4 regions of the Mycobacterium sp. AMU20-3851 genome follow, and region 4 is predicted to be linked to each of the others. Evidence: predicted binding sites of a transcription regulator. Region 4 holds the regulator's gene; each other region holds the start of a gene.
The links. Region 4 encodes LexA, which represses DNA repair genes until DNA is damaged. Its sites were predicted from a motif close to CGAACANNTGTTCG; they were not measured.
Positions count from the first base shown of each region.

Region 1 (7,368 bases), 500 kb from region 4:
GCGCCGAACAGCTTTCCGAGCTCAAGAAGATCCAGGACCAGCTGGAGCGGGCGTACGGGGAGTCCGATCCGGAGCGCACGGTGCGGCTCAACCACGAATACCACCGGCTGATCAACGTCGCCGCCGCCTCGCCCAAGCTGACCCAGTTCATGTCCGGGATCACCCGATACCAGCCCGAATCGGTGTTCCCGACGCTGCCGGGCTGGCCGACGCAGTCCATCAAGGACCACCGCCGGGTGATCGCGGCGTTCGAGAACCGCGATCCCGATGAGGCCCGGACGGCGATGGCCGAGCACTTCACCATCGGGGTGGACCCGTTGTGCGAGCACCTGACCGAGCTGGGGGTCATCGCGCCTATTTGACGTGTGTCAGAACTTGTTGACGTGCGTCAGTGCGTCTGGGTAGTGTTCCGCATCACAGCGACCCCGAGGAGTGACTGTGGTGCGAAGCCAGCCGCGGACGGCGATCATCGGTGCCGGGATCAGCGGGCTGACCGCGGGCAAGATGCTCAAGGACTACCGGATTCCCTATACGACCTTCGAGATGTCCGACCGGATCGGCGGCAACTGGGCGTTCGGCAATCCCAACGGGCTCAGCAGCGCCTATCGCTCGCTGCACATCGACACCTCCAAACACCGGTTGTCCTTCAAGGACTTTCCGATGCCCGCTCACTACCCCTCGTTCCCGCACCACAGCGACGTCAAGGCCTATCTGGACTCCTACGCCGATGCGTTCGGTCTGCTGGAGAACATCGAATTCAACAACGGTGTGCGCCACGCCCGTCCGCGTCCCGGCGGAGGCTGGCTGATCGAGGATCAGGCCGGGACGACGCGCGAATTCGACCTGCTGGTGGTCGGCAACGGGCATCACTGGGATGCACGGTGGGCCGAGTTCCCCGGCGAGTTCAGCGGTGAGTCGATTCACTCGCACAACTACATCGACCCGCAGACACCGTTGGCGCTGACCGGCAAACGGATCCTGGTTGTCGGGATCGGGAACAGCGCCGCCGACATCACCGTCGAACTCTCGTCGAAGACCCTGCAGAACAAGGTGACGCTGTCGACCCGGTCGAGCGCCTGGATCGTGCCGAAATACCTTGCCGGACAGCCCGGGGACAAGATCTTCAAGACCACGCCCTACCTGCCGCTGTCCTGGCAGCGCAAGGCGGCACAGGCCTTCGCCCCGCTGGTGGGTGCCGACCCGACCAAGTACGGTCTGCCGCCGGCCAATCACAAACTGTTCGAGGCGCATCCGACCCAGTCGGTGGAGCTGCCACTGCGGCTCGGTTCCGGTGACGTGATCCCGAAGCCGAATGTGTCGAGGCTCGACGGGGACACCGTGCACTTCGACGACGGCACCTCGGACGAGTTCGACGTGATCATCTACGCCACCGGATACAACATCACCTTCCCGTTCTTCGATCCCGATCTGATCAGCGCCCCGGAGAACCAGATCCGGTTGTACAAGCGGATGTTCAAGCCGGGATTCGAGGACCTGGTGTTCATCGGTTTCGCGCAGGCCATCCCGACGCTGTTCCCGTTCGTGGAATGCCAGTCCCGGCTGCTGGCGGCCTACGCAGCAGGCAGGTACGCGCTGCCCTCCGTGGACGAGATGGAGCGCGTCATCGACGCCGACCAACAGCTGCATGCCGGGCACTGCACCAACCGGGCCCGGCACACCCAGCAGGTCGACTACTTCTACTACGAACACGACATCCGCACCAAGGAGATCCCGGCCGGGATCAAGCGTGCCGCCGCGGCCCGCCCGGAACTCGCGCCGGTATGAGGTCGCCGACCGACCGCAGGCCGGCGCTGCGCAGCGACGAGCGCCGCGAGGCGATCCTGGACGCGCTGGACTCCTGGTTGCAGGAATCCAGCCTCGACGCCGTGAACGTCGCCGAGATCACCGCGCAGGCCGGCGTCACGCGATCGGCCTTCTACTTCTATTTCGAGAACAAGGCGGCCGCGGTCGCCGCGCTGATCGAACGCCTGGTCGCCGAGATCTTCGTGGTCAGCGACAAATTCACCACCGGCAGTGGGGCGCCAAGGGAGCGGGTGTACGCGATGCTGGAAGGTCTGTTCGACAGTGCGGACCGGTACCGGCACGTGTTCAGCGCCATGCTGGAGGCGCGCGGATCCAGTGCCACCATCCGCGAGATCTGGGATGACGGGCGGGATGCCTTCAAACCGTCGGTGACCGAACTGATCCGCGCTGAACGGGCGGAGGCATCGCCCGATCCAGAGGTGCTGGCGGCGGTACTGCTGGAATTCAACGACCGGATGGTGGAGCGGTTCCTCTTCGGCGGATCGCTGACGCGGGATCAGTTGATCGACGGAGCGGCCGCCATATGGCTGAGCACAATTTACGGAGATGGCCGATGACGCACCAAGAGTTGTCCTTCCAGTCACACGGAACACGCTGTAGCGGATGGTATTTCCGCGCCGACGGCGACCACGCCCGGCCGGTCGTGGTGATGGCGCACGGCTTCGGCGGCACGAAGGATTCCGGGTTGGCGCCGTTCGCCGAACGGTTCGCCGAGGCTGGTCTCGACGTGCTGGCCTTCGACTACCGCGGTTTCGGGGCCTCGGACGGCGAACCGCGCCAGACGATCTCGCTGGAACGGCAGCTGGCCGACTACAACAGCGCGGCCGACACCGCGTTGGCGCTGCCGAACGCCGACCGGGTGGTGCTGTGGGGTGCATCGATGTCGGGCGGCAACGTGTTGAGAGTGGCGGCCGGGCGGGCGGACATCGCCGCGGTGATCGCGTTGACCCCGATGACCAGCGGGTTGGCGGCCGGCCGGTCTTCGCTGGCCTCCAGCGGGGTCCTGACCGCCGCGCGCTGGACCGCCATCGGTTTGCGGAGCAAGGCGGCGGTGGCCCGCGGCGGCACCGCCACCCTGATGCCCATCGTCGGACGCCCGGGGGAGCCCGGCGCGCTGACTCTGTCGGGCGCGTACGAAAGCTATACCGCCATGGCGGGTCCGACCTGGCGTAATGAGATCGATGCCGGGGTGGGGATGGAGTTGGGTCGGATGAGCACGAAGGCCGCGGCGCGCAGCCTGCGGTGCCCGGTGCTCGTGCAGATCGGCGATTTCGACCGGTATGTGCCGGCCGGGGCGGTGGCCAAGACCGCCGAGTTGGCCCGCGCCCAGGTGCACCGGTACGCGTGCGATCACTTCGACGTGTGGCCGGGCAACGAGTGGTTCGACAAAACCGTCACCGATCAGGTGACGTTCCTGCGCCGGGTGTTGCAGCTGGGTTGAGATCGTGGGTGCGAAAGTGCCTACCTCGCAGCGACATTCGCGCGACTTCTTGTCTCAGAAATTTCTTTGACCCCTTTTGTCTCTGGTGTCACATTCTGCCGTTTTCTGTCGGTGGTCGAACGTATGTTCTAGCCATGAAGATCGATGTGGTGGCGAGCCGGGAGACGGTGCAGCACGCCCTCTCCGATCACGCCGCGTCGGTCAAGGCTTTGTTGGATGCCGATTTCACGGTGTTCGACACCGCGGAGTTGTTGGCCATCCAGTCCGAACGCGAACTGCGCGCCCGCGCCGAGGCGGTGATCGACCACCGCATCCAGGCCGCGCTGATGGACCGGGCCACCCCGCACGAGATCGGCGGGAAATCCTGGATCGATGTGCTGGCCACCCGGATGCGGATCAGCCGCGCCGAGGCTGCCCGCCGCGTCCGCGACGCTAAGGTGCTCGGGCCGCGGCACGCGATGAACGGCGACGTGCTCGCCCCGGTGTTGCCGGCATGCGCGACCGCGCTGGCCGAGGGCAGCATCGCCGGCGAGCACATCGCGGTCGTGCGCGCGACATTAAAGTCCGCGTCGGGGCGGATGAGTGGTAGCGACCTCGCCGATTTGGAGGCCAGCCTGGTCGCCGCGGCCAAGACCACCAGCCCGGAAACGTTGAAAGAAGCCGCCACCCGGGTGCTCTACAAACTCAACCAAGACGGCGACGGCCCCGATATGGCCCGGCACCGGCGCGGGATCACCCTCGGCGCGCAGGACGCCGACGGGATGGTCCGCATCACCGGCTGGGTGGATGCGGAGTTGGCCGCCTATCTCGGTACCGCACTGGAGGTGTGGGGCCGGCCCGGGATCAACAACCCCGACGATCCCGAACCCAAGCTCAACCCGGACCCCAACCCACTCGACGACGAGGCCCAACCGGCACCAGAGTGTGGCCCGGTGGACGGTGACGGCGAAGCAGAACCCGCGGACACCCCCGGCGGCGGCGAAGACCCGCGCCCCGCCGATTTCGGTGCCCTGGCCGATCTGGCCACCGGCGATACCCGCACCCGCGCCCAGCGCCACCACGACGCCCTCAAAGCAATCCTGCGTGATGCCCTGATGGCCAAAAACCTCGGCCAACACAACGGCATCCCGGTCACCGTGGTCGTCTCCACCACGCTGGCGGAGTTGGAAGCCGGGGCCGGGATCGCGGTCACCGGCACCGGCACCCTCATGCCCATGCCCGACCTCATCCGCCTCGCCGAACAGGCCTACCACTACCTGGTGGTCTACCGACAACACACCGCCGAACCCCTCTACCTCGGCCGCACCCGACGCCTGGCCAGCAAGGCCCAACGCCTACTGCTCTACAACCGCGACCGCGGCTGCACCCGCCCCGGCTGCACCCAAGCCGCGTGTCACTGCCAGGCCCACCACGCCCAGCCCAGCTGGAACAACGGCGGGCGCACCGACGCCCCCACCCTCGCGTTGGGCTGCGGACCCGACAACCGCCTCGCCGAAATGGGCTGGACCACCCGCATCGACCCCGACACCGGCCGCACCCACTGGTACCCACCCCCACTCATGGACACCGGCCAAGACACCCTCAACCACCACTTCCACCCCGAAGAACTCCTCGGCCCGGACCGCGACGCGGGTGACGAGGTCGACCCGTGACCGGGGCGCCATCCCGCCATACTGTAATACTTACAGTGGAATATTCGACGGCGATGGGTGCAGGCATGCCAGGCGTTCTCGACGGGATACGGGTGCTCGATTACGGGCGGTTCATCGCCGCGCCGTGGTGCAGCGCCATCCTGGCCGATATGGGTGCCGACGTGCTGCGGGTGGAGAAGCGCGAGGGCGGGGAGGACCGCTGGGTGCAGGCCGTCACCGACGGCGGCGAGGGCGGGACCTTTCTGCAGTGCAACCGCAACAAGCGATCCCTGACGCTGGATTCCACCACTGCCGAGGGCGCCGAGATCACCCGCAGACTGGTGGCGGGCGCCGATATCGTCATCGCCAACATGCCGGCGGCCGGGATGCGGGCCAGCGGCCTGGACTACGACACGCTCAAGGCCGTCAAGCCGGACATCATCCTGGCCAGCGCGACCGCCTACGGGGAGGGCGGCCCCTACAGCGAGAAGATCGGTTTCGACGGCGCCGGGCAGGTGATGTCGGGCGCGGTGTACCGGCAGGGCCTGCCGGACCAGCCGATCCGGACCGTGGTGCCCTACGCCGATTTCGGGACCGCGCTCACCCTCGCCATCGGCGTCATGATGGCGCTGTATCACCGTGACCGCACCGGTGAGGGCCAGCACGTGGAGGGAGCACTGCTGCCCACCGCGCTGATGCTGTCCAACGCCTTCCTCATCGAACGCGAACTGCTGCAGACCGACAAGCCGCGGATGGGCAACCAGGGCGCCTCGGTGGCACCGTGCGATCTGTACCGCACCGCCGACGACCAGTGGGTGCTGCTGCAGGTCGCCGGACAGCCCATGTTCAAGCGCTGGTGCCGCCTCGTCGGCCGCGAAGAACTGTTCGACGATCCACGGTTCGCCGATGACGACACCCGCTGGGCGAATGGTGACATCCTCAACGACATCATGTCGCAGTGGTGCGCCGACAAAACCAGGGCACACGTTCTCGAACTGTTGGACAAGGCGAAAATGCCCGCCGCCCCGCTGCATTCGACCCAAGATGTGCTCGACGATCCGCACGTCGCGGCGATGGGTTACCTGCAGCGGGTCCCGTTTCCCGGCGCCCCGCGCGATGTACCGATCATCGAGACACCGTTCCGGATGTCCGCCACCCCGGGCACCATCCGCCGCCGCGCGCCGTTGCTCGGTGAGCACACCGTCGAGGTGCTCGGCGAGATCGGCTACAGCGCAGCGCAGATCGAGGAACTGCGGGCCGCCGGCATCGTCTAGTCCAGCGGCGCCGCGGTCAGCAGTGCGCGGGCTTCCAGGTTGCCGTCCAGTGCACGCGTCACCCGGCGGGTGATCTGCCAGCGGCCGTCGACCCGGCGCAGCGTGAAATGATTCGCGCCGGCACGCGCCACCGTCCAGCGTTCCTCGCGCCGCCGGATCAACAGCGATTCGCACACCGCGTAGGCGTCGTCGCCCTGCACGTTCACCTGGGCGGGCCCCAGGAAATGCGCTGCGCCACCGGCAATCAGGCTCTGGTGGGCATCGGAGGCCACCATGGAGTGCACCTCGGCGCGGTTGCGCATGTTCCAGCCCTCGACCTGGTAACTGCCGTCCTCGCTCCACAACGCGGCGACTTCGTCGGGGGAGCCGGCGTCGACCAGCGGGCCGTAGGAGGCGATCAGTTGTGTGATGGCCACCCGGTCGGAGAGTTCGTGCACCCGTTGTTCGAGAGCGTGGAGACGGGCCTGGATGGCGGTGTGGTCGGTCATAGCGGATGTCCGATCTCGTGTAGGGCACTGAGCTGATCGAGGTAGTGATCGCGATTATCGGCGCGCAGGACGCAGGTGGCCAGGGTGGCGCCGGCATCGCGCAGCCGCTCCAGTTGGCCGCGGGTCCCGGCCGCGTCACCGAGCGGATCGCATGCCCGGCCGGTGGAGAGGACCACGTCGAACCCGGTAGGAGCCGGGTACCGCGCCAGGTACCCGGCGATCGTCTCGGGGGAGAGGCCGAACGGCATCCACCCGTCGCCCAGTTCGACGGCGCGGCGCAGCGAGCGTAGGGTGCGCCCGCCCACCCAGGCGGTGAGATCGGTTGTGGTGGCGTGCGGTTGAATCGCCAGCCCGTCGACGACGGGCCGGCCCCAGGCGGACCTCAACCGGCGCAGGGCGGCGTCCGCCTCGGCGCCGCGGTCGGCCCATTCGGCGCCCAGCAGCTCGAACTCCTCGCGCAGCGATCCGACCCCCACGCCCAGAATGGTCCGTCCGCCGCTGAGGCGGTCCAGCGTCCCGTACCGCTTGGCCAGCGCGACGGGGTGGTGGTAACCCAGCACCAGCACCGAGGTGGTCAACCGGATGCGCCGGGTGTGCGCGGCCAGAAACGACAAGGTGGCCAGCGGATCCCAGTACACCGAGCCGCGGGTGTCGGCGGCCGCGGCCGGGATCCCGACGTGTTCGGAGCAGGTCAGGTGGTGAAATCCGAG
Region 1 is NZ_CP146371.1:3,882,322-3,889,689, reverse strand. Features, by position in the region: gene V4U86_RS18725 (GntR family transcriptional regulator) at 1-362, shown strand, start outside; gene V4U86_RS18720 (flavin-containing monooxygenase) at 439-1,785, shown strand; gene V4U86_RS18715 (TetR/AcrR family transcriptional regulator) at 1,782-2,381, shown strand; gene V4U86_RS18710 (alpha/beta hydrolase) at 2,378-3,265, shown strand; gene V4U86_RS18705 (HNH endonuclease signature motif containing protein) at 3,400-4,917, shown strand; gene V4U86_RS18700 (CaiB/BaiF CoA transferase family protein) at 4,983-6,170, shown strand; gene V4U86_RS18695 (nuclear transport factor 2 family protein) at 6,167-6,658, opposite strand; gene V4U86_RS18690 (TIGR03619 family F420-dependent LLM class oxidoreductase) at 6,655-7,368, opposite strand, start outside.
Region 1: V4U86_RS18705 (HNH endonuclease signature motif containing protein) is a predicted target of LexA. The motif match lies at 3,382-3,395, and genes of this name have one in related genera.

Region 2 (7,368 bases), 790 kb from region 4:
TCGGCGGTCACCGGGTCGGTGACCACGTCGCTGATCCGGCGACGCAAGCGCTCCATGGCCTCCCAGTCGGCGCGGTACAGGAAATCGGTGATCTCCTCGGGTGTCATCGCCCGGCCCAGACGGGCGGTTTCCCGGGCCACGGCCGGCTCGGTGAGGGCCAGGGCGTTGCGGGTCCAGCCGTCGTCGGTGAGATCGAGCTCGGTTTCGACACCGGCGGTGACGCGGGTGAAGTTCTCCATCCGCGCGCGCTGCCAGCCGGGTTGCAGGCCCGCCGCCCACTGTGGGTCGGTCGGGCGGTTGTTGCGTTTGGCGACGGTGCTGGGGGTGCGCTGAAACACGTAGAGCGCTCCGGCGTCTCGGCCGAGGTGCGGGATGCACTGCAGCCCGGTGGCACCGGTGCCGATGACGCCGACGCGCTTGTCGTGCAGCCGGCTCAGGCCGCCGGATTCGTCGCCGCCGGTGTAGTCGTAGTCCCAGCGGCTGGTGTGGAAGGTGTGGCCACCGAACTCGTTGATGCCCGGGATGCCCGGGAGTTTGGGCCGGGTCAGGGATCCGGGGGAGACAGCGACCAGGTTGGCGGTCAGACGGTCGTGCCGGTCGGTGCTGATTTCCCAGTGTTCGGCGGCCGCGTTCCAGGTCATGCCGGTAACGGTGGTCTGTAACAGCGCGTTTCGGTACAGCCCGTAGTGGCGGGCGATGGCCTGCAGGTGTTCGCGGATCTCCGGGCCGTGCGCGTAGCGCTCGGTCGGGGTGTAGTTCAGTTCCTCCAGCAGCGGCAGGTAGATGTAGGACTCGATATCGCACTGCGCGCCCGGATAACGGTTCCAGTACCAGGTGCCGCCGAAGTCGCCCGCGGTATCGACGAGCCGGACGTCGGTGATGCCGGCTTCCTGCAGTCGGGCCGCGGCGATCAGGCTGCCCAGCCCGCCGCCGATGATCAGCACCTGGGTGTGGTCGGTGACCGGGTCGCGGTCGACGCGTTCGGTGTACGGGTCGTCGGCGTAGTGCGAGAAATTGGCGGTGACCTCGACGAACTGGCCGACCCCGTCGTCGCGCAGTCGCTTGTCCCGTTCGGCCTGGTACTTCGCGCGCACCCAGTCGGCGTCGTAGGTCGCAGGCTGGGGGCCGAGCATTCGCGTTCGCTCCTATCTCGCTGGACAGTGTGTCCAGTGAACGTATGGAGCGTCATGATTACAGACTGAGCGTCTGGTGTAAAGGCGGTAGAACTAGGCGCGAGTGGGTGGAGGAGCGCCTAAAGGGCGTGCGCGCTACTCGGTTCACGACTGTGGCGAATATCGCCGGCCCGGCGCGTTTCTAGGGAGGGGGTTCGTCGTCCCGAGGTCCAAGGAGGCGCTCGGGGTGGTGCAGGTTGTTGAGGTGGGCTTGGCCGGTGGTGGGATCGATCCATTCGAATCGGCCGTCGGGGCGGCGTCGGGTGGTCCAGCCGGTGTCTTCGATCATCTGGTTGGCGGGGCTGCAAGCCAGGGTCAGGTCGTCGACGTTGGTCTGCCCGTTGTGTTTCCAGTCCGCGAGGCCGTGGTGGGCCTCGGTGTCGTAGAAAGCGGCGTCGCAGCCTGGGCAGGTGCAGCCTCGTTCGCGTCCGAACAGTGCGAGTTTCTGTGCCCCGGTGGCGCATCGCTGGGCTCGTCCGAGGTGCAGTGCCATGGAGGTGTGGCCGTCGAAGACGGCGAGGTAGTGGTAGGCCCCGGCGGCGGCCATCGAGATCAGATCTCGTATCGGCAGCAGGGAGCCGCCGCCGGTGACGGCGTACCCGGCGCCGGCCTGGAGTTCCTGCAGGGTCGTCGTCACCACCACGGTGGTGGGTAATCCGTTCAGCCTGCCCAGGGTCTGGGAGCGCAGCAGCAGGTCGAAGGCTGCTGCGACCGCGTCGTGGAGGTACTGGGCCTTGGTGCGCCACTGGGAATCCAGCAGCGGGGTGGACGGTGGTGGGGTGAATGGATTGTCCTCGCCGGTAACGTCATTGGGCACGGGCACGGGCACGGGCACGGGATCCGGTTCGGGTTCGTCGAACAGGTTGGGTTCGGTGGTTACGGGCTCGGGTTCGCGGGCGGGGTGGCGGCCGCGTTCAGCGAATTTGGCGAGGATGGGTTCGATCATGGCCCGCAGTTTCGGAGTGACCCACCCGGATAGGTAGCTCAGGCCGTCGGGTTGTTGAGAACCCAGGTGCAGACCCGCTTTGCGGGCGGCCGCGTCGGCGGGTTCGTCGCCGTCGGGGTGTAGCAGGGCCAGCAGGCGGATCGCCAGGACGGTCAACGAGTGCGGGTCCAGATCGGCGGCGGCTGTGACCAGGGACTGCTCGGCTTGGGTGCGGGTGATCGGATCCACGGTGGTGGGCAGGGCGTGGAAGAACTTGCGGATCACTTCGACGTGCTCCTCACCGAACACGCCGCGGGTCAGTGCGGCGGCGGTGTGCTCCCATTCCGATGCCATGTGCTGGCCCTGCAGTGTTCGCCGCGGTGCGAGTTGGGTGGCGCGGGTGAGGAGTTTGTGGGCGCGTCCCTTGCTCATCCGGGTGCGCAGGGTGAGCAGTTTCGTCCAGGAGGTCGCACCCAACTCGGCGGGATTGGATTCGCGTTGCAGGCGGGCCAGGATCGCGTATTCGAGCATGGGGACTCGGTGGGTGGCGGTCTCGAGGTCGGCGAACGCGGCGAGCAGTTCGCGGTGTGAGCAGGCGTCGACGTCGGCGGCCAGCAGTGCGTCCACACTCGCGGTGTAGGCGGCGACTGCAGTAGTCAAATCCGACGTTGTCATGATTCGAACATACGTGCGACCACCGACAGATCCGGCCGCCCGTGTGACTGGTGAAACCAAAGGGACAGAAGATATTTGACTGATTCACGATGCTGAATTCAGCGACTCGAACGTGAACCGATGGCAGGACGCTATCGGCGGAAGGCGCGGGCGCGTGTCAACGCAGCAGGAGCGGTTCGATCAACGCCCACTCGGGAGCGGTCACCCAGGATGGATTGGCCTGTTGAGGCGACCGGAACACCTCCATCGAGCGCAGGCCGGGAATCAGGCCGAGATCCTTTGCGGTGACCGGACCGTGAAAGAGCGGAATATGAACCGGAATCTTCAACTGCCCGTTGTCATTCGACAATGCTCCGACGACCCGGCCGACACCCCATATCCCGCGCAGTGCCGGCCCGGTGACCCAGAACAGCACCCGGTGACCGGGCTGCATGAGCCGTGCGCGGTAGTTGTCGGCGACGCACCAGGCCGGGTTGGCCACGCCGGCAGCCCGCATGGGCTCCAGGTCCGTCTTGGCCGGATTGCACTTTATTACCCACCCGCCGAGAGTCTCAGCGGTGATCCTTCGCGGTCCATCGCCTCGATTCCTCATGGCGTCGAGTCTGCCTGAACTGGCCAGGACTGCGCGGATGCTGTGCACGTCAAACGTGTGCCGGCGGGCAAGCCAGAGCGGGCACCCGGGCATATGTGTGAGCCCCCCGGCAGACGGGAATGGTTGCCCTACCGGGTCAGGCCGGATAAGAGGAGGGCCGAGTGCAGACACCGAGTGGTGCCGACGAGCGGACCGCCGTCATCGGCGCGGGGCCGTGCGGCTTGGCCGTGGCCCGGCAGTTGCGCCACCTGCGGGGGATCGACGCCCTGGTGCTCGACCGTGCACCCGAACCGGCGTCATCGTGGCGACGATTCCATGACGACTTCCGGTTGAACACGTGCGGCTACTGGTCGCATCTACCAGGTCAGCACATACCCAGCCGGCACGGGCGGTGGCCATCTCGCGACGCCATGGTGGACTACTTCGACGACTACGTGCGGCGGCAGCAGCTGCGCCTGCGGATGGGCGTGGCGGTCGCGCGCATCGACCGCGACGCGGTGGGGTGGCGTCTGCACACCGATGGTGGAAGTGTCAGTGCCGCAACGATAGTCGTGGCGACCGGCAACTACCACACTCCGCGCACCCCGTCTTGGCCCGGGGCGCGGGAGTTCACCGGCGACCTGCTGCATTCCATCGACTATCACCGGGCCGGCCCGTACGTGGGGCGCGATGTTCTGGTCGTGGGGTCAGGTAACTCGGCCACCGACATCGCCGTACGCCTCAGCGCCGCTGGGGCAGGCCGAGTGCGGATGTCGGTACGCACACCGCCGCACCTGGTGCCACGGGCGATCGCCGGCGTTCCTGTCGACCTGTTCAGCGACGCCTTCGATCGACTGCCCGTGAAGGTGCTGGACCGTGCCGCAGCTGTGATGCGCACACTCTGGTGGGGTGACCTGAAAGAGAACGGCCTCCCGGCACCACGCAAAGGCATCTACCGTGCGTTGATCGAGGACACCCGCATCCCCACGTTGGGCGACGATCTGGTGCCTCGGGTCGAGGACGGCCGCATCGAGGTAGTGGCGGCCGTCGAGTCCTTCGACGGTGACAGCGTCCAGCTTTCCGACCAGACGACCGTGCACCCCGATGTCGTCATCGCCGCCACGGGATATACCAAGGGTCTCGACGATATGGTCGGCCACCTCGGCGTGCTCGATTCCGAGGGAGATCCGGTGAGCAACGGAACGCCATCCGCTGCAGCGGGCTTGTGGTTCGCCGGCTACAACGAGCCTCTGGTGGGGCCGCTTCGGTCGTTCCGGCGAGCGGCCTCGGGGTTGGCGGACGAGGTAGCAGGGTATACGGCGAATCCGGTCTGACCGAGACTCGTCGGGCGCTGCCTGAAGCGGCATCGGATCATCACGCTGTTTACAAAATGGGTGAGTGTTGTAAAGAGATTAGGTAGGCTTCGCGTCATGCGCTACCTGCAGCCCGATCCCCGCCGCGCCAGACCCTGGAGTGCTCAGTGACCAACGCCTCGATCCGCCTGGTGCAGTGGACCACCGGAAATATCTCGTGTGAGGCGGTCAAGGGCATTCTGGAGCGCCCCGGCCTGGAACTGGTCGGTGTTTACGCCTATAGCGCCGACAAGGTGGGCAAGGATCTCGGTGAGCTGTGCGGGCTCGACCGCAGACTCGGTGTCGCGGCGACCAATGACATCGACGAAATCCTGGCGCTGAAGCCGGACTGCGTTGTCTATATGCCGTTGCACCCCGACATCGGCCATCTGGAGACGCTGCTTCGGGCGGGCATCAACGTCGCGACGACGGCACACTTCATGACCGGCCGCGCCTACGGCGAGGAGGCTCGTGCGCGGATCGAGGCCGCCGCCCTCGAAGGTGGTGTGAGTATGTTCGGCAGCGGCGTGAACCCGGGCTACGTGCAGTACCTGGCGTCGATCGCGACCAACGTGTGCCGTACCGCCAATTACGTGAGCATTCTTGAGTCTTTCGACATCGGGCCATGGGCCGGGGACGCGAACCAGGACGAGCTGGGGTGGGGGCGTCCGGCGGGTGACACGAACCACGAAGCGGACATCGCGCATGCCACCATCCCGTTCGGCGACACCTGTGAGGCGCTGGCCGAGCTGCTGGGCCTGTCTGTGGACGGTATTCGCTGCGATGTCGATTTCGCGTACGCGGCAAAGGATCTCGACATCCCCGGACGGGACGTTCGCGCGGGTACCGTCGCCGGTATCTACGCACGCTGGATCGGCTCGGTCGGCGGGTTGGACGTCGTCGAGACCGCCGTGAAGTGGACGATCACCCCCGACCTGACCCCGGCATGGGACATCGGGATGGCCTACGAGATCGAGGTCCGCGGCCATCCGAACGTCACCCTGCGGGCCGGGGTGCTACCGGAGTTCGGCTCGATGACGATGGACGAGATGGTCGGAATCGGTTCGGTGATCACGGCCATGCCGGTCGTCAACGCGATTCCGGCCGTCGTCGCTGCGCGGCCGGGCATCGTCGGTTATTCCGACCTTCCCGCGGTCGCGACCCGACTGGTGCCCGCACCACCGCCCGCGCCGGCCGCCGAGGTGCCCCCACCCTCGCGTGCGCATTTCACGCGCGAGTCGACCCTGCAGGATCTCGCAGCCTCACGGGTGGGGCGGTTGCTCAACCGTGTCGTGGCCAGGCAGGCGAAGAAGACGGCCACCAATGACCGTGAGGCGGCGACGTTCGTCGGCATGGCCGCCTACCAGAGCGTCGCGCAGATGGTCGTGATGAGCGAGGGCAAGATGTCCTGGTCGGTTGCGGACTCGATCATCGATTTGGCGAACGGTCAACCCCATCGCATCGCCGGGCGGGCCATCGCCGCGACCCGAAAGCGTTGGCAAGCACCGCGATAGACGATCCGGCCGCGTCGAGTCGTCGACGTCGGGCGCCGACGGCCGACGCATCGCGACTCAGACGAGTTCTATCGCCTCGGCGATCGACGGGAGGACACGGTTCGGGCGAAACGGGTACCTGTCGATGTCCTCTACCGAGGTTGACCCGGTCAGCACGAGGATCGTTTCCAGTCCGGCTTCGATCCCGGCGACCACATCGGTGTCCATCCGATCGCCGACCATCACCGTGCTTTCTGAATGTGCTTCGATCCTGTTGAGCGCACTGCGGAACATCATCGGGTTGGGTTTGCCGACGAAGTAGGGTTGCCGGTTTGTTGCCGTGGTGATCATTGCCGCGACCGAACCCGTGGCGGGCAGCGGGCCCTCAGCCGACGGGCCGGTGACGTCCGGGTTGGTCGCGATGAACCGAGCGCCCCCGAGTATGAGGCGGATCGCTTTCGTGATGGCCTCGAAGGAGTACGTGCGCGTCTCGCCCAACACCACGAAGTCCGGGTCCACGTCGGTCAGGGTGTAGCCGGCTTCGTGCAGCGCGGTGGTCAAACCGGCCTCGCCGATCACGTAGGCCGAACCGTTGGACAACTGATCGGTCAGGAAGGCAGCGGTGGCCATGGCGGACGTCCAGATCACGTGTTCGGGGACGTCGAGACCTGTCCTGGCGAGCCGCGCGGCGAGATCACGTGGGGTGTAGATCGAGTTGTTCGTCAGGACGAGAAACGGCCGCTCCTTGGCCGTGAGTCGCTGTAGGAACTCGGCCGCCCCTGGAAGCGCGCGCTCTTCGTGTACCAGGACGCCGTCCATGTCGGTGAGCCAGCACTGAGCCTCGGATCGCACCGCTCCAGTGTGCCACCCCCACTCAGCGGCGTGTCCCGACCGACATGCCCTACCCGTTCCATAGCTCGGGTCTCCGGCAGCGCCAGGGCGATTGAAAGGGCTGACGGTGAGGGTTATGAGTTACGCAGCTATGTGGCTGCGTGCAGATCCCCCAGGGCGTACATCAGTGGGGCCAGTTCGGGGATCCCTCCGGACTGCTCCAGGGAGGACTTGAGCGTGCGGGCCCCATTCCGAGTGCCAAGCGGCGACCCGGCCGCCGGGCAGGACGCAGCTCACTGGACGCGAAGGGCTATGCCGCCGGTCACATGTGCGCTACGCTCTGTGCACA
Region 2 is NZ_CP146371.1:4,176,252-4,183,619, reverse strand. Features, by position in the region: gene V4U86_RS19950 (flavin-containing monooxygenase) at 1-1,133, opposite strand, end outside; gene V4U86_RS19945 (HNH endonuclease signature motif containing protein) at 1,315-2,772, opposite strand; gene V4U86_RS19940 (EVE domain-containing protein) at 2,930-3,268, opposite strand; gene V4U86_RS19935 (flavin-containing monooxygenase) at 3,526-4,677, shown strand; gene V4U86_RS19930 (NAD(P)H-dependent amine dehydrogenase family protein) at 4,824-6,209, shown strand; gene V4U86_RS19925 (HAD-IIA family hydrolase) at 6,267-7,040, opposite strand.
Region 2: V4U86_RS19945 (HNH endonuclease signature motif containing protein) is a predicted target of LexA. The motif match lies at 2,777-2,790, and genes of this name have one in related genera.

Region 3 (7,368 bases), 2.7 Mb from region 4:
TACGACTGGGAGGCGCACAACAACAGCAACTGGAAGATCTTCGCCGACGCCTTCCAGGAGTACTACCACGTGCCCTCGCTGCACACCCAGCAGGTGCCCTCGGAGGTGCGCAACCCGGGAGCGGGTTTCACCTGCGGGCATTTCCAGCTCGACGGGCCGCACCGGCTGGTCTCGACCGCGGGCACCCGGCGCTGGCTGCTGGCGCCGGAGTACATGTACCCGATCGAGCGGGCCACCCAGAGTGGTCTGGTCGGGCCTTGGCGCACACCGGATATCGGTGAACTGCCGACCGGGCTGAACCCCGGGGGGATCGAGCCGTGGGGGATCAGCAACTTCCAGATCTTCCCGAACCTGGAGATCCTCATCTACGGCGGCTGGTACCTGCTGTACCGGTACTGGCCCACGTCCTACAACACCCACCGGTTCGAGGCGTTCACCTATTTCCATCCGGCCCGCACGGTGCGCGAGCGCATCGAGCACGAGGTGGCCGCGGTGGTGCTCAAGGAGTTCGCGTTGCAGGACGCCGGCATGCTCGGTGGCACCCAGGCGGCGCTGGAGTATGACGTGATCGACGACTTCCCGGTCAATGATCAGGAGATCCTGGTCCGGCACCTGCACAAGGTCGTGGTCGACTGGGTAGGGCGGCCCTGATGAGCGTCAAACGATTGCCGAGCGCCTTCGCCGATCTGGAGGAGTTCGCCGACACCTGGTGCCTGCCAACCGAAACCGAGCGCTGGGACCAGCGGTTGTCCAGCTCCATGGGGGAGATGCAGGCCTTCTACGATGCGTTCTTCCCGAGGCTGGAAGACGCCATCGAGTACTGCGACAAGTTCTCCCTCGACGAACTGCCCGAGGACGCGCTCAACCTGCTGCACCTCATCTACTCACTGATCATGGTCGCGATGTCGATCGAGATCATGCATCAACCCGCCCCCGTGGACGCAGCCGACGCGGTGATGATCCGCACCGGCGAACCCCGGCCCTAGGAGAGGACACGCCATGAGTGTGCTGACCATCAACAAGCTGACCGATTCGGTGGGCGCCGAGGTCGTCGGGGTCGACGCCGACGCGCTGGCCCACGACGACGGGCTGGCCTCGGCGGTCCTGGACGCGCTGGAAGACAACGGGGTCTTGGTCTTTCACGATCTGCACCTGCACGAGGACCCGCAAGCGCAGGTGGCGTTCTGCGAGCGGCTCGGGGAGATCGACCGGTCCGCCGACGGTCACCACCCGGTGTCCGGCATCTACCCGATCACCCTGGACAAGACTAAGAACAAGGCCGCCGAGTACCTGAAGGCGACCTTCGACTGGCATATCGACGGTTGCACACCGACGGCGCCGGACGAGTGCCCGCAGAAGGCGACGGTGCTGTCCGCGATTCAGGTGGCCGCCCGCGGGGGCGAGACCGAGTTCGCGAACTCCTACGCCGCATACGAGACGTTGAGCGAGAAGGAGAAGCAGCGTTACGCCGGGCTGCGGGTGGTGCACTCCCTGGAGGCCTCGCAGCGACGGGTCTACCCGGATCCCACCCCGGAACAGCTGGAGCGTTGGCAGGCCCGCCCGACCCACGAGAACCCGCTGGTCTGGACGCACCGCAACGGACGGAAGTCGTTGGTACTGGGGGCCTCCGCGGACTACATCGTCGGGATGGATCGGGACGAGGGCCGCGCGCTGCTGGGCGAGTTGTTGGCGCATTCGACCACCGTCGACAAGGTGTACAGCCACAAGTGGTCGGTGGGGGACACCGTGATCTGGGACAACCAGGGCGTGCTGCACCGGGCGGCGCCGTACGAGCCGAACTCGCCGCGAGAGATGTTGCGCACCACCGTGCTCGGTGACGAACCCATCCAGTAGCGCGCGTCAGGGCCGGTTGCCGCCCTCGGGCTGTCCCGGGATCCACGCGAGGATGTCCCGCATGCCGTCGTTGTAGACGACGCTGAACGGCATGTCGGGGCCCACCGCGTCGAAATAGAGCTTGCCGGTCACGCTGCCGCCGGGCCCGATCTTTCCTCCGAGGCCTGGCGACAGAATCAGCGGGAACAGGGTCGAGTTCTCCGCGCGGGCGTTGAACCGGTGGATCATGGGATCGACCTCGACCCCGAAGGTGTCGACGGTCAGCATGGCCTCGTACAACTGGCCGCGGTGCGGTATCGGATCGGAACTCGGCCTCAAGTCCTTGACGGTGTAACCGATGGATGGCGCCCCGGTCCAGTCGAGTATCCGCATCTGTTGACCGAACGGCTTGACGTTGTCGACCGCGGATGCCGGCCCGGCGGCGACGGTACCGACGCTCAGCAGGAGCACGGTGGCGGCGATGGCCCCCGCCCATTTTCTGATGTTCACCTTTGTCTCCCCTCATTGGTGTGCATTCATAAGGCGAACGCTACGCGCGGAATGGAGAAACATCCCCGTCGATTAGTGCACCTAAACGGCCGGTACGACTAGAACGGCGCGGGTTCGTCGTTGGCGATGAGCCAAGCCAGATGTTCTTCGGCTTGTTGCAGGCGTTGTCGGTTGTGCGCCCGCTCGGTGGTGATGCGGCGGATGCGGTCCTCGTGGCGGGGACGTTCGCGGGTGGGCATTTTCAGGCAGCGGGCCGGGCTCACGGGTCCGGCGGGGTTGAGGGTGGGTTCGCCAGTGGGGTCGCCAAGCCCGGTGAACCAGTGTCCGCCTTCGGGTTCGGTGGTGTACACGTGGCCGGTGGGTGAGGTCCAGACGATGGTGCCTCCTGCGAGTTGGGCGTCTTTCCAGTCGTGGAAGGTCTTCAGAAGGTGGTGGGCCCGGCATAGGCACTTGAGGTTGGACGGGTGAGTGGGCCCAACCGGATAGGGCACGGTGTGATCAATATCGGCATCCCAGGCCGGCACGTCGCAGCCGGGAAACCGGCACGTCAGGTCGCGGGCCCGGATGAACTCGGCGAGCTTGGCCGAGGGCCGGTAGCGCTCTTCGGCCCGGTCCGGCGGCTTGGCGACCTCACGCACGGTGCCGTTACCGGCGGCCTGTTCGACGGCGTCGGTGTCGATGTGTCCGTAGCCGGGCACGATCGCGGTGGAGCGGGCAGTGTCGGTGATCAGGTGCACGACCAGTTTCGCGCAGGGTGCGGCGCTGTTGGTGATCAACGGCTCGGCCGGACAGTTCGGTCGACCGCATGTGCACATCAGAGGCTTGCCGGCGAACACGGCGAAGAACGCATCGGTGCGGCGCTGGTCCTTGGTGCGCGGATCGGCCGGGCACACCGCCTCGGCCATGGTCTCGAGCACGGCATTCATCGCCGCCAGTGCTGCGAGGTCGATGCGACCCCAGATCTCGGCGGTGCCATCGCCATTGGGGGCGCCGCCGATTCACGGTCGCGGCGGATCTGCTCGCGGATACGCACCGTCTCGGGGTCCTGGGCGGCGATGACGGCATTGATGCGAGCCTCGATCCTGGGCTCCGACAGCCGAACCCAGGTCAACGCCTTCTCCGCCAGGCGTTCATCGACACGGCCCAGCACCTCGGGGTCGGTGATCAGTTCGGTGCGCGAGGCGATCGCCGCGAGCATCCGGTAATCCAACAGCCCGGTCTTGGCGGTTTTGAGCACCCGCGGTAACCGGGTGAACAGGTTGATCGCCATCTTGGTCTGCGCGGCGGCGCGGCAGCGGCTCAGGGCCAGGGCGGTGGCGACCTCGGCGACCAGACTGGCGTGCCCGTCGATGGCCCAGCACAGCTTTTCGGTGTCGTCTTCGGGTGCACGGGCCTCATAGAGCTGGCCGATGGCGAACAACCGCCGCGCCCCACACGCGTTCTCCTCGCGCGCCTCGGCGCCGATGTTTTCCACCGCCAGCGCGGCGCGGCGTTCCTCTTCCTCGTGGGGCAATCCGGCATCAGCCATGATTCGAACATTAGTTCGACGGTGTGACAGGTTGCCCATCCGCGTCGATTAGCGCGCTTAACCGAAACCCATGGGGGCACAGGTGGTTAGCCGCCCTAATCGACGGGGACTACCCGCGGGCCGGGCCGCCCCGGATGGTGAAGCTTGACGCGTCGTCGATCTTGTCGATATGTGCGGCGAACGACTCCGCGGTGGCCGCCTCGAGGTCGACGCCCGCCGTCTCGGCGATGAACACCCGGGACACATGCTTGCCGCCGACCCGGTAGATGTTGGCCGTGCGCTCACAGCTCTCGTGGCCGAGGTACACGACCACTGGGGTGACGTCCTCGGGATCGAGGTCCTTCACCAACTCGGTCATGGTGTTCTCGGTCATCCGGGTACGCGCGATCGGGGAGATGGCGTTGACCAGAATGTTGTTGCGCTGACCCTCGATCGCCAGCACGTTCATCAAACCGACCAGGCCGGTCTTGGCGGCCCCGTAGTTGGATTGGCCGAACGTCCCGAACAGTCCGGAGCCCGAGGTCGTCATGATGATGCGCCCGTAGTTCTGTTCGCGCAGCACCGGCCACGCCGCCCGGGTGACGTTGAACGCGCCCCGCAGATGTACGTCGATCACCGCGTCGACCTGCGCGGCGGTCATGTTCTTGAACGCCGCGTCACGCAGGATGCCGGCGTTGTTGACCAGCACGTCGACCTTGCCGAAGGCCTCGACGGCGGACCCGATGATGCCCTGCCCGCCCTCCTCGGTGGCCACCGAGTCGGTGTTGGCCACCGCCGAGCCGCCCGCGGCGGTGATCTCGTCGACCACCGCCTGCGCGGCCGAGGTGGCCGGGCCGGTGCCGTCCACCGCGGCGCCGACGTCGTTGACCACGACATGGGCACCCCGGCGGGCGAATTCGAGTGCGTGGCAACGGCCGAGGCCACCGCCCGCACCGGTGACCACGACGACGCGACCATCGAAGATCAAGGCAGACAAGGATTCACACTCCTGACGTGACAGCGATTGACTTGGTGTCGAGGTACCCCTCCAGCCCCTCGCGGCCGAGCTCGCGGCCGTAGCCGCTGCCCTTCACGCCGCCGAAGGGTGCGAACGGATCCATGGTGTAGCCCTGGTTCACCCCGAAGGTGCCGGTCTTGATCTGGGCCGCGACCGCCAACCCGCGGTCGGCGTCCGCGGTCCACACCGAGCCGGCCAGCCCGTACCCGGACTCGTTGGCGAGCGCCACCGCCTCGGCATCGTCCCGGTAGCCGATCACGGTCAGCACCGGCCCGAAGATCTCCTCCTGGGCGATGCGCATCGAATTGTGGGCGTCGGCGAACAGTGTCGGACGCACGTAGTAACCGCGCTCGAGCCCGTCCGGGAGCCCGGCACCACCGGTCACCAGCCGGGCCCCTTCGTCCTGGCCGATCTGGATGTAGTCGAGCACCCGCTGCTGCTGGCGCCGGTTCACCAACGGCCCCATCTGGGTCGCCGGGTCGGTGGGGTCGCCGACCGTGATCGATTCCAGTTCCGCCACCAGCGCATCGACGAACTCGTGTTGCCGGTCCGCGGGAACGAGGATGCGGGTCAACGCATTACAGATCTGGCCGCTGTTGGACAGGCTGGCCGAGCGCACCCCGGCGGCGACCGCGGCCGGCGCTGCGTCCTGAAGCACGATGGCCGCCGACTTGCCGCCGAGTTCCAGGCTCACCTTGGTGAGGTTGGCTGCGCACGCCGCGGCGACGGCCTTGCCCGCGGCCGTGGAACCGGTGAAGGACACCTTGTCGATGCCGGGGTGGCCGACCAGGCGCTCACCGACCGCGACACCGCCGGGAAGCACGCTGAGTACCCCGGGCGGCAGCCCCGCCTCGGTGAGCAGCCGCACCAACAGATCCGCGTCCAGGGAGGTCTCCGGTGCGGGTTTGACGATCACCGCACACCCGGCCAGCAGCGCGGGTACCACCTTGGCGATGGTGAGGAACTGGGGCATGTTCCACGGGACGATGGCGGCGACGACGCCGACGGGTTCCCGGCGCACATGGATGTCGGATCCGAAGAAGCCCGGCCGGATCTCCTGCCACGGGTATGCCTCCGCGGTGGCGCAGAACGCCCCGATCATGGCGGTGGGCAAGCCGACCTGGGCGCGCTGGGCGAAGGTGATGGGTGCGCCGATCTCGGCGGTGATGAGTTCGGCGATCTCGCCCCCGCGGGCCTTGTAGGCATCCAGGAAGCGTCGGATCACCGCGACGCGTTCCGGGGGTGCGAGCAGCGGCCAAGGTCCGGTGTCGACGGCGGCACGGGCCGCGGTGACGGCGGAATCGATCTGATCCGATGTGGCCTCCGGCACCTCGGCCAGCAGTTCCTCGGTGTGCGGTGACACCAGTTCCAGCACGTGATCCATCCCGACCCACTGTCCGTGTATCAACTACTTGCTAATTGGGTCGAGCATATACACCCCGGGCGAGGCCGGGTACATCAGCTCAGCTTGATCGCCGACAGGTACATCTCGACCGCAGGCCGGTACAGGTCGACGTCGTCGAGCTGACTGCCGAGCACCACCGAGTCGCTGGTCGCCACCAGGATCTGGGCGAAGGTCATGGGTGGGATGAGCAGCGTCGCGCCGAGCCGCTCCAGCCCAGCGACGATGAATTTGCTCAGTGCCTCAACGACTTCGGAGCGTTTGACGGCCACCCGCTCCCGTGCTTCGGGATTGCGCTGCAGATAGAGGGTGAACTCCATGCCCAGTGCGCTGTGCTCGGCGCCCCGGTCGAGGCTGAGCTGGCGCCAGCGGGCGGCGATGGCGTCGAGTTCGGGTGCGCCCACCTCGGTCGCGGTGGACAGCACCTCGGCGAAATTGTCGAAGTACCGGCGCCAGTAGCGGTCGCTGACGGCGAAGAACAGATCTTCCTTGGTGGCGAAGTGCTTGTAGATCGCGCCTTTGGTATAGCCGGCGGCGCGGGCGATGTCATCGAGGCTGGCCGGGGCGAATCCCTTGTCGGCGAACACCTCTTCGGCGGCGTCGAGCAGCAGGGAGCGGGTGCGTTCCAGGCGCCGTTCCCGAGTCCACTTCTCGACCATGGCCGCCATTCTGGCACAGAATCCCAGAACCCCGATGGTCGCTGAAATCCTATGCGGTATCACCAGGCCCTGGACGGAGCGGCTCGGCTGACTACGGACTTTCAAGGGTTTCGGTGGGCGGCCCGGGCGCGCACGCTGAAGGCATGAAAATCGTCATCATCGGCGGCACCGGGCTGATCGGTTCCAAGGTCGTCGCCAAGCTCACCGAACTCGGCCACGACGCGGTCGGGGTATCACCGCGCACGGGTGTGGACACCATCTCCGGCGAGGGTGTGGCCGCCGCGCTGACCGGAGCCGACGTCGTCGTCGATGTCACCAACTCGCCGTCCTTCGCCGACGACGATGTGCTGGCGTTCTTCACCACCTCCACCCGCAACCTGCTCACCGCCGAACGCGACCTCGGCGTCGGCCATCACGTGGCACTGTCGGTGGTGGGGGC
Region 3 is NZ_CP146371.1:53,557-60,924, forward strand. Features, by position in the region: gene V4U86_RS00260 (aromatic ring-hydroxylating oxygenase subunit alpha) at 1-651, shown strand, start outside; gene V4U86_RS00265 (hypothetical protein) at 651-986, shown strand; gene V4U86_RS00270 (TauD/TfdA dioxygenase family protein) at 1,000-1,854, shown strand; gene V4U86_RS00275 (DUF1942 domain-containing protein) at 1,861-2,343, opposite strand; gene V4U86_RS00280 (HNH endonuclease signature motif containing protein) at 2,442-3,269, opposite strand; gene V4U86_RS00285 (DUF222 domain-containing protein) at 3,266-3,871, opposite strand; gene V4U86_RS00290 (SDR family NAD(P)-dependent oxidoreductase) at 3,981-4,838, opposite strand; gene V4U86_RS00295 (aldehyde dehydrogenase) at 4,852-6,252, opposite strand; gene V4U86_RS00300 (TetR/AcrR family transcriptional regulator) at 6,327-6,929, opposite strand; gene V4U86_RS00305 (SDR family oxidoreductase) at 7,073-7,368, shown strand, end outside.
Region 3: V4U86_RS00285 (DUF222 domain-containing protein) is a predicted target of LexA. The motif match lies at 3,876-3,889, and genes of this name have one in related genera.

Region 4 (7,368 bases):
CTCGCGCTCGAAATCATCAGCCGAGGTGAATGACCGGTACACCGAGGCGAACCTCAGGTATGCGACCTCGTCGAGATCGCGCAGGGGGCCGAGAATGGCCAGACCTACTTCATTACTGGGGATCTCCGGCGATCCGGCCGCACGCACCGCATCCTCGACCTGCTGGGCCAGGAGGTTCAGTGCGTCGTCATCGACCTGGCGGCCCTGGCATGCGCGCCGCACACCCCGGATGACTTTCTCTCTGCTGAACGGTTCGGTGACGCCGCTGCGTTTGACGACGGCGAGCACCGCAGTTTCCACCGTGGTGAACCTGCGCCCACATTCCGGGCACGACCGGCGGCGCCGGATCGCCTGACCCTCGTCTGCCTCACGGGAATCGACGACACGCGAGTCGGGATGGCGACAGAACGGACAGTGCATCACCGCTCCTTCGCCCCACCGCAGGTCAACCAACTCGAGTGTCTTCGAGCGTACCTGGGTGATCAACCGATCGGGGCAATGAGGGTCTGGCCGGCCTGCACGGTGCTGGTTTCGAGCTTGTTGAGTTCGCGGATACGCTCCACCACCGGCCCGGCCGGCACATCCGGTGCCACCCGCGCGGCGATGTGCTGCAGCGTCTCACCGGCTTCCACGTACACCACGGACAACCGGGTGGGCATCTGCACGGGTTCCTCGGTGGGACCGCCGAGCTGGGCGACCAGCCCGAGCCACAGGGTGAACCCGCCGGCCAGCAGCGCCAGCAGCACGGTGGCGACCGGGGTGATGGGCCGACGGCGGTGCGAGGCGCGCGACATCAGCACGCCGGTGCTGCGGTAGCCCAGCGGCGCCCCACCGGGGCGCCGGGACTGCACGCGCCGACGGCGAACCACCACGTCGCGGGGCAGCGGCCACACCTCGGGCACCGTCTCCGTCTGCCGGGGACGCGCATCGAACTGCCGGGCGCTGGTACGAGCTTCGAGAATGGTCATCGGACTGCTGCCTCTCGGTAGGGTCGGGCTGGGTCTCGCTTGGCGGCTTTCGCCTCTGTGTTCGAACGATAGTCGATCATGTGTTCGATGGATAGAACACGTGATCGAACTGTTGCCAAACGATAGACCGGACCACCGACAAGTAGTCCGTGCGCGAATCAGCCGGGGCGGCCCGCCAGCAGCCCACTGGATGCGAACTTCAGGCCGCTGCGCAGTTCTTCCAGGCTGATCGGGTCGTCGCTCTCGATATACCGCAGGGTCGTGGCAACGGCCATGTTGAAGAACAGCCAGGCCAGGGCGCGCGGACTCAGCTCGTTGCGGTACTGGTCGCGGTAGTGGCCCATGTGCAGGGTCGTCATCGCCAGCAGCGTCGCATTCAGCCCGGAGACGTTGTCGAAGGTGCGCACATGGTCGGGCCGCTGCGCCAGGTAGCGGATGAGTTTCCGGTTGGCGAGGGTGAACTCGATGAGGATGTCGATGGACGCCTGCATGGCCTCCTCGGGCTCGTGCATGGTCACCGACCGCAGCATGTCCTCGATGGCGGGCGCCTGCTCGGCCGCGAGCCGCTCGATGGCCGCGTCGATGATCTCCTCCTTGTTGGAGAAGTACTGGTAGATGGACCCCTTGCTGATGCCGGCCTGCTCGGCGATCGCATTCGTGGTCAGTCGATCCGGCTCGGTCCGGCGCAGCAGAAGCGCGGCCGTGGACACAATTTTTGCGACCATTTCCCTAGACCGCTCTTGCTGCGGCCGCTTTCTGGGCCCTGAACTGTGTTTATCTGTGGCCATGGAGGCCCCCTTACGCGACTTGAATGCGACCTTTCGGTCATATTAGCGTCGGGTCCTCAGCACGAGGAGGTGCGCGCAGCCATGACTGCCACAACGGATCTGCCCATCCAGGGGAACCACGACGGCGACGAGCGCGAGCTCGTCCCGATGGACTCGCTGACCGCCGAGCACACCGGGCGGTGGACGTTTCTCATCGTCGACGGCGCGGCCTTCATGATGCAGGCCATGCATCCGGTCATCGCGGAGGTGACCGGCCGCTACTCGGCGGCCTTCCACGGCGACGCCGGCGGCCGGGCGATCCGCTCGATCGACTCCGTGCTGCGCTGGACCTACGGCGGCACCGAGGCGCTCGCCGAGGGGGACCGCGTCCGGGCCCTGCACAAACCGCTCACCATGACCAGCGCCGCCACAGGCAAGCAGATCAGCGCGCTCAACACCGAGGCCTACCAGTGGGTGATCGCGACCGGCTACATCGTCACCGCACAGGGCGGGAAGTTGCTGATCGGCCGGGACTTCACCGATGCCGAGAAGGACGAACTACTCCGGGACAACCGGCGGTTGGCCCGTCTGCTCCACGTCCCGATGCGGGGATACCCGCGGACCCGGGTGGAAATGGACGCCTACTTCGAGGCCATGATCGACAAGCTGGAGGCCACCCCACAGGCCCTGCAACTGATCGAGGAGATGGTGACCGGGCAGGTCGACCTGCCGGCCTCGGTACCGGCGCCGCTGCGCCCCGCGGTACGGACGGCGTTGCGGCCCGCTCTGCGGTTCAACTACCTGTCCATCGTCGGACTGCTCGATCCGCGACTGCGCGCCAAGCTGGGGGTCGGCTGGAGCCGGCAGGAGGAGCTGCAACTCCAGCTCATCTACGCCGCGATCCGGACGGCGTACCGGGTGCTGCCGGACCGGCTCACCTACTTCCCGCTGGCCTATCACGCGCGCAAGCACCACGAGTGCCTGCAGAAGATGACGCAGCGGCAGCAGAAGTCGTTTGCCTACCACCTGCCCGACACGCCTCGAACACATGTTTGATTATCTGTCCGGCGGCGACTACATTCGGCGCCATGAGCGAGAGCACCGAACACCCTGAGGCACGCTCCAGTCTGACCGAGCGTCAGCGCACCATCCTGGAGGTCATCCGCACCTCCGTGACCGAGCGCGGCTACCCGCCGAGCATCCGCGAGATCGGCGATGCCGTCGGTCTCACCTCCACCTCGTCGGTGGCCCACCAACTGCGCACCCTGGAGCGCAAGGGCTACCTGCGCAGAGACCCGAACCGCCCACGCGCCGTGGATGTCCGCGGCGCGGACGACAACGTGGCCCCGAACAATGTGACCCCGATCGTGGCAACCGAGGTCGCGGGTTCCGACGCGCTGCCCGAGCCCACCTTCGTCCCGGTCCTGGGCCGGATCGCCGCCGGCGGGCCGATCCTGGCCGAACAGGCCGTCGAAGAGGTCTTCCCACTCCCCCGCGAGCTGGTCGGCGAGGGTTCCCTGTTCCTGCTGAAGGTCGTCGGCGAGTCGATGATCGATGCCGCGATCTGCGACGGCGACTGGGTTGTCATCCGGCAGCAGAACGTCGCGGAGAACGGCGACATGGTCGCCGCCATGATCGACGGCGAGGCCACCGTCAAGACCTTCAAGCGCACCAAGGGTCAGGTGTGGCTGATGCCGCACAATCCGGCGTTCGACCCGATCGACGGTAACGACGCCCAGGTGCTCGGCAAGGTCGTCACCGTCATCCGCAAGGTCTGACGGGTTCGCCCGGGGAGGCTCAGTCGGCCCGGACGAACCCGTTCGTCCGGGCGAACTCCTCACTGGCGAACCAGATCTCGGCCTCGGTGTCCCGGTAGCCGGGGCTACCCGGAGCCCAGTACAGACCCGATTTGGTGTCCGCCTTGATCGGATAGCCCTCCGGCGCGCGGTACCGGTCACCGGTGGCCAGTCGCATCGACGTCCAGCCCGGATCCTCCGGTTCGTCGTCCGAGATGGCGGCGTGCCGGCCACTGGGGAAATCCGGTTCGTAACCGGACCGGACCGCCGTGGTGGGCGGGTCGAAAGTGGGCTCTTCGGACAGCGATTCGATCCGGGTCGGCGCGGTGTCCACCGCGTCGGGATCGGAATCGAAAATCAGATCGTCGGCCGGCGCCTGCAGTTCCTCGAGCTCGTCGCCCTCGTCGGAGTCGAAGTCGCCGCCGTCGAAGTCGCCGCCGTTGTCCTCATCGGTCTCGTAGTCGTCGAACCCGTCGTCGGTGGTCGGTTCTTCCGCGCCGGCCGAGATACTGCTGAAGGCAGGCACCTCGCCGGCCGGCGGTGCCGAGGCCCACAGGCTCTGGGTGGAGTCGTAATCCCGTTCGCCGTACTCGGGCTGAGTGTGCTCGGGCTGCTTGTACTCGGGGTCGTAACCGTGGTCGTTGTAGCCCTGGTTGTCGTAGCCCTGGTCCTCGTAACCGTGGTCGTATCCGTCGTCGGCGTAGCCCGCTCCGAAATCGTCGTCGGCATGGGACCGCCGGTTACGCAGGACCGCGACCGCGACGAGGCCGATCACGCCGATCAGCGGGATCAGGCCGAGCAGCCACCACCAGCGCCACGTGTACCACTTGTCGCCGCTGTCGGTGTCCGCAGCGGCCTCCGAGCCGGGGGCCGGGGCGGCCGGAGCGTCGGCACCCGGCACCTCCAGACCGGCGAGTTGGGATTGCAGGCCGGCCGGTTCGGTGCTGAACTTGCCGGTCGACTTGTCCCACGAGACGGACCCGCCGTTGAACTGCTGACTGATGACGCTGCCGTTCTCGGTCTGATCCCCCTTGGGGGCGCCGAGCTCACCGGTCGCGCCGCCGAGCTTCTGCCACGCGGCGTTCATCGCGCCGCGCACGATCACCGCACCGAAGTCCGGCGTCCAGAAGATCACCGGGTTGTCCTCGGCGGCGAACGGGACCACGCGGCTCTGCGGCGCCAGGCCGCCGTCGGCCTCGCTGGCGGTCGGGAATCCGAGATCCCCGGTGGGCCCGCCGACGCTCTCGTACTTGGCCAGCACCTGACCGGTCACCACATTCGCGCCGGTTTCGGGGCTGTAGAAGATCTTGCCGCCCGCGAAGTTCTGGCCGACGCCGTCCGCGCCGATCGCGTACTGGGCGCCCTCTTCGGCGCCCAACGGCCCCAGTGCCCCACCGGCGGCGCGGCGCGCGGCGTTGATCGCCGAGGTGGCATCGGAGGGAACGTCGACCGCGCCGAGCTGATCGGCGAGCTCCGGCGGCACCGTGGTGAAGGCGCGGGTCTTGCGGTTCCAGGAGATCTCGCCGCCGGTGAACTTCTGGGCAAGCACGTCGCCGTTGGTCGACTCGTCCTCGCTGGGCACGCCGAGCACCCCGGCCGATCCGCCGAGCGCATCCCAGGCCGAGTTGATGGCCCCGCGCACCACCCGGGCGCCGGTGTCCGGCGTCCAGAAGATCACCGGGTTGTCCGGCGCGCTGAACGTGGAGTTGCGGCTGTTGGCCGCGCGGCCGGGACCCTCGTCGATGGTCGGGAAGCCCAGATCGCTGTCGGCGGGACCGCCGAGCGACTCGTACTTCTCCAGGATGGCGCCGGTGACGATGTGCGCCCCGGTCTCCGGGGTGAAGAAGATCTGGCCGCCTGCGAACTTCTGGCCGAAGCCCTCACCGGCGGGATAGACGCCACCATCGCGCGGCCCCAGGGGCCCACCTTCGCCGCCGCCGGTCTCCCACGCCGCGGTGATCGCGGCGTCGGCGTCGGCTTCCGGAGTCGCCGCAGCGGTTGGTGCGAGCAGCACCGTAGCCGCGATGAGCCCGGCGCTCACCAGCCCTGTTGCTGCCCGCCCGGCGATCCTGCCCAGCCGGGTTCGCTGCCTGGTCATTCGGTCCCTCCCGAAGTCGGACAAACCACACGAAAGTAGCGTGTTCGTCAACTCTGCTTCAGTTGACCTCTAACTCGTGGGATATCCGCCACCTGCGGTTAAGCGTGTCGGGGCTGTCATACCCCCAGGCCGCGGCCGATGATCTCTTTCATGATCTCGGTCGTGCCGCCGTAAATGGTCTGGATCCGTGAGTCGAGGAATGCCCGTGCAATCGGGTATTCCCGCATGTAACCGTAGCCGCCGTGCAGCTGCAGACAGCGGTCCACCAAGCGCACCTGCGCCTCGGTGCTGTACCACTTCGCCATGGCCGCCTGGTCGACGGACAGCTTGCGGTCCAGGTGCAATCGGATGAACTCGTCGACCATGATCCGCACGGCGGTGGCCTCGGTCGCGAGCTCGGCGAGCATGAACCGGTTGTTCTGGAAGCTGCCGATGGGCCTGCCGAACGCCTTGCGTTCCTTGGCGTACTGCAGCGTCTGCTCCAGGGTGGATTCCATCGCGGCCGCGGCCATCACCGCGATACTGATGCGTTCCTGGGGCAGGTTCTGCATCAGATACACGAAGCCCATCCCCTCCTCACCGAGCAGGTTCTCGACGGGCACCGCCACGTCGGTGAAGGACAGTTCCGCGGTGTCCTGTGCCTCCAGGCCGATCTTGTCCAGGTGCCGACCACGTTCGAAGCCGGACATGCCGCGCTCGACGACCAGCAGACTGAATCCCTGCGCGCCCTTGTCCGGGTCGGTGCACGCCACCACGATGACCAGGTCGGCGTGAATGCCGTTGGTGATGAAGGTCTTGGAGCCGTTCAGGATGTAGTGGTCGCCCTCGCGGACCGCGCGGGTCTTGATCCCCTGCAAGTCACTACCGGTACCCGGTTCGGTCATTGCGATCGCCGTGATCAGTTCGCCGCTGCAGAACCCGGGCAGCCAGCGACGCTTCTGTTCCTCGTCGGCCAGTTCGATCAGGTAGGGGGCGATGACGTCGTTCTGCAGGGTGAAACCCAGCCCGCTGTGCCGCCCCGCGACGGTCTCCTCGGTGACGACGACGTTGTACCGGAAATCCGGATTGCCCCCGCCGCCATACTCCTCGGGCACCGCCATACCCAGAAATCCCTGCTTACCGGCCTCGCGCCAGACCGCGCGGTCGACGATCTTGGCCTTCTCCCATTCCTCCTGGAACGGCGCGGCGTGACGTTCCAGGAAGGCGCGGTAGGACTCCCGGAACAATTCGTGCTCGGGCTCGAACAGGGTGCGATCGAATTTGACGACGCCCATGGTGATACCTCCGGTACTGGGTTCAGGTGACGGCGCCAAGATATCTCAACCCGATGGTTGGTCGGCCGACGGGCGGGCCGCCCTAGGATCGGTGGGATGTCGCGCAGCAGCCTCGCCCATTGGGGTGCCTTCAGCGCCGAGGTCCGCGACGGGGACATCGTCTCGGTCACCCCGGCCGACGGTGACACCGACCCGTCCCCTCTGCTGGGCAACCTTCCCGGTTCCCTGCGGGACCGCGCCCGGATCGCCGGACCGGCGGTGCGCCGGGGCTGGTTGGATCACGGGCCCGGGCCCAGCGACAAGCGCGGCTCCGACGAGTTCGTCGCGGTGTCCTGGGATGAGCTCACCGAACTGCTGGCCGGTGAACTCCGCCGGGTGATCGACACCCACGGGAACGAGGCGATCTACGGCGGCTCCTACGGCTGGGCCAGCGCCGGCCGGTTCCATCACGCCCAGAGCCAGGTG
Region 4 is NZ_CP146371.1:3,384,958-3,392,325, forward strand. Features, by position in the region: gene nrdR (transcriptional regulator NrdR) at 1-420, opposite strand, end outside; gene V4U86_RS16210 (LysM peptidoglycan-binding domain-containing protein) at 483-968, opposite strand; gene V4U86_RS16215 (TetR/AcrR family transcriptional regulator) at 1,127-1,693, opposite strand; gene V4U86_RS16220 (oxygenase MpaB family protein) at 1,838-2,791, shown strand; gene lexA (transcriptional repressor LexA) at 2,824-3,513, shown strand; gene V4U86_RS16230 (LGFP repeat-containing protein) at 3,533-5,629, opposite strand; gene V4U86_RS16235 (acyl-CoA dehydrogenase family protein) at 5,746-6,903, opposite strand; gene V4U86_RS16240 (molybdopterin guanine dinucleotide-containing S/N-oxide reductase) at 7,000-7,368, shown strand, end outside.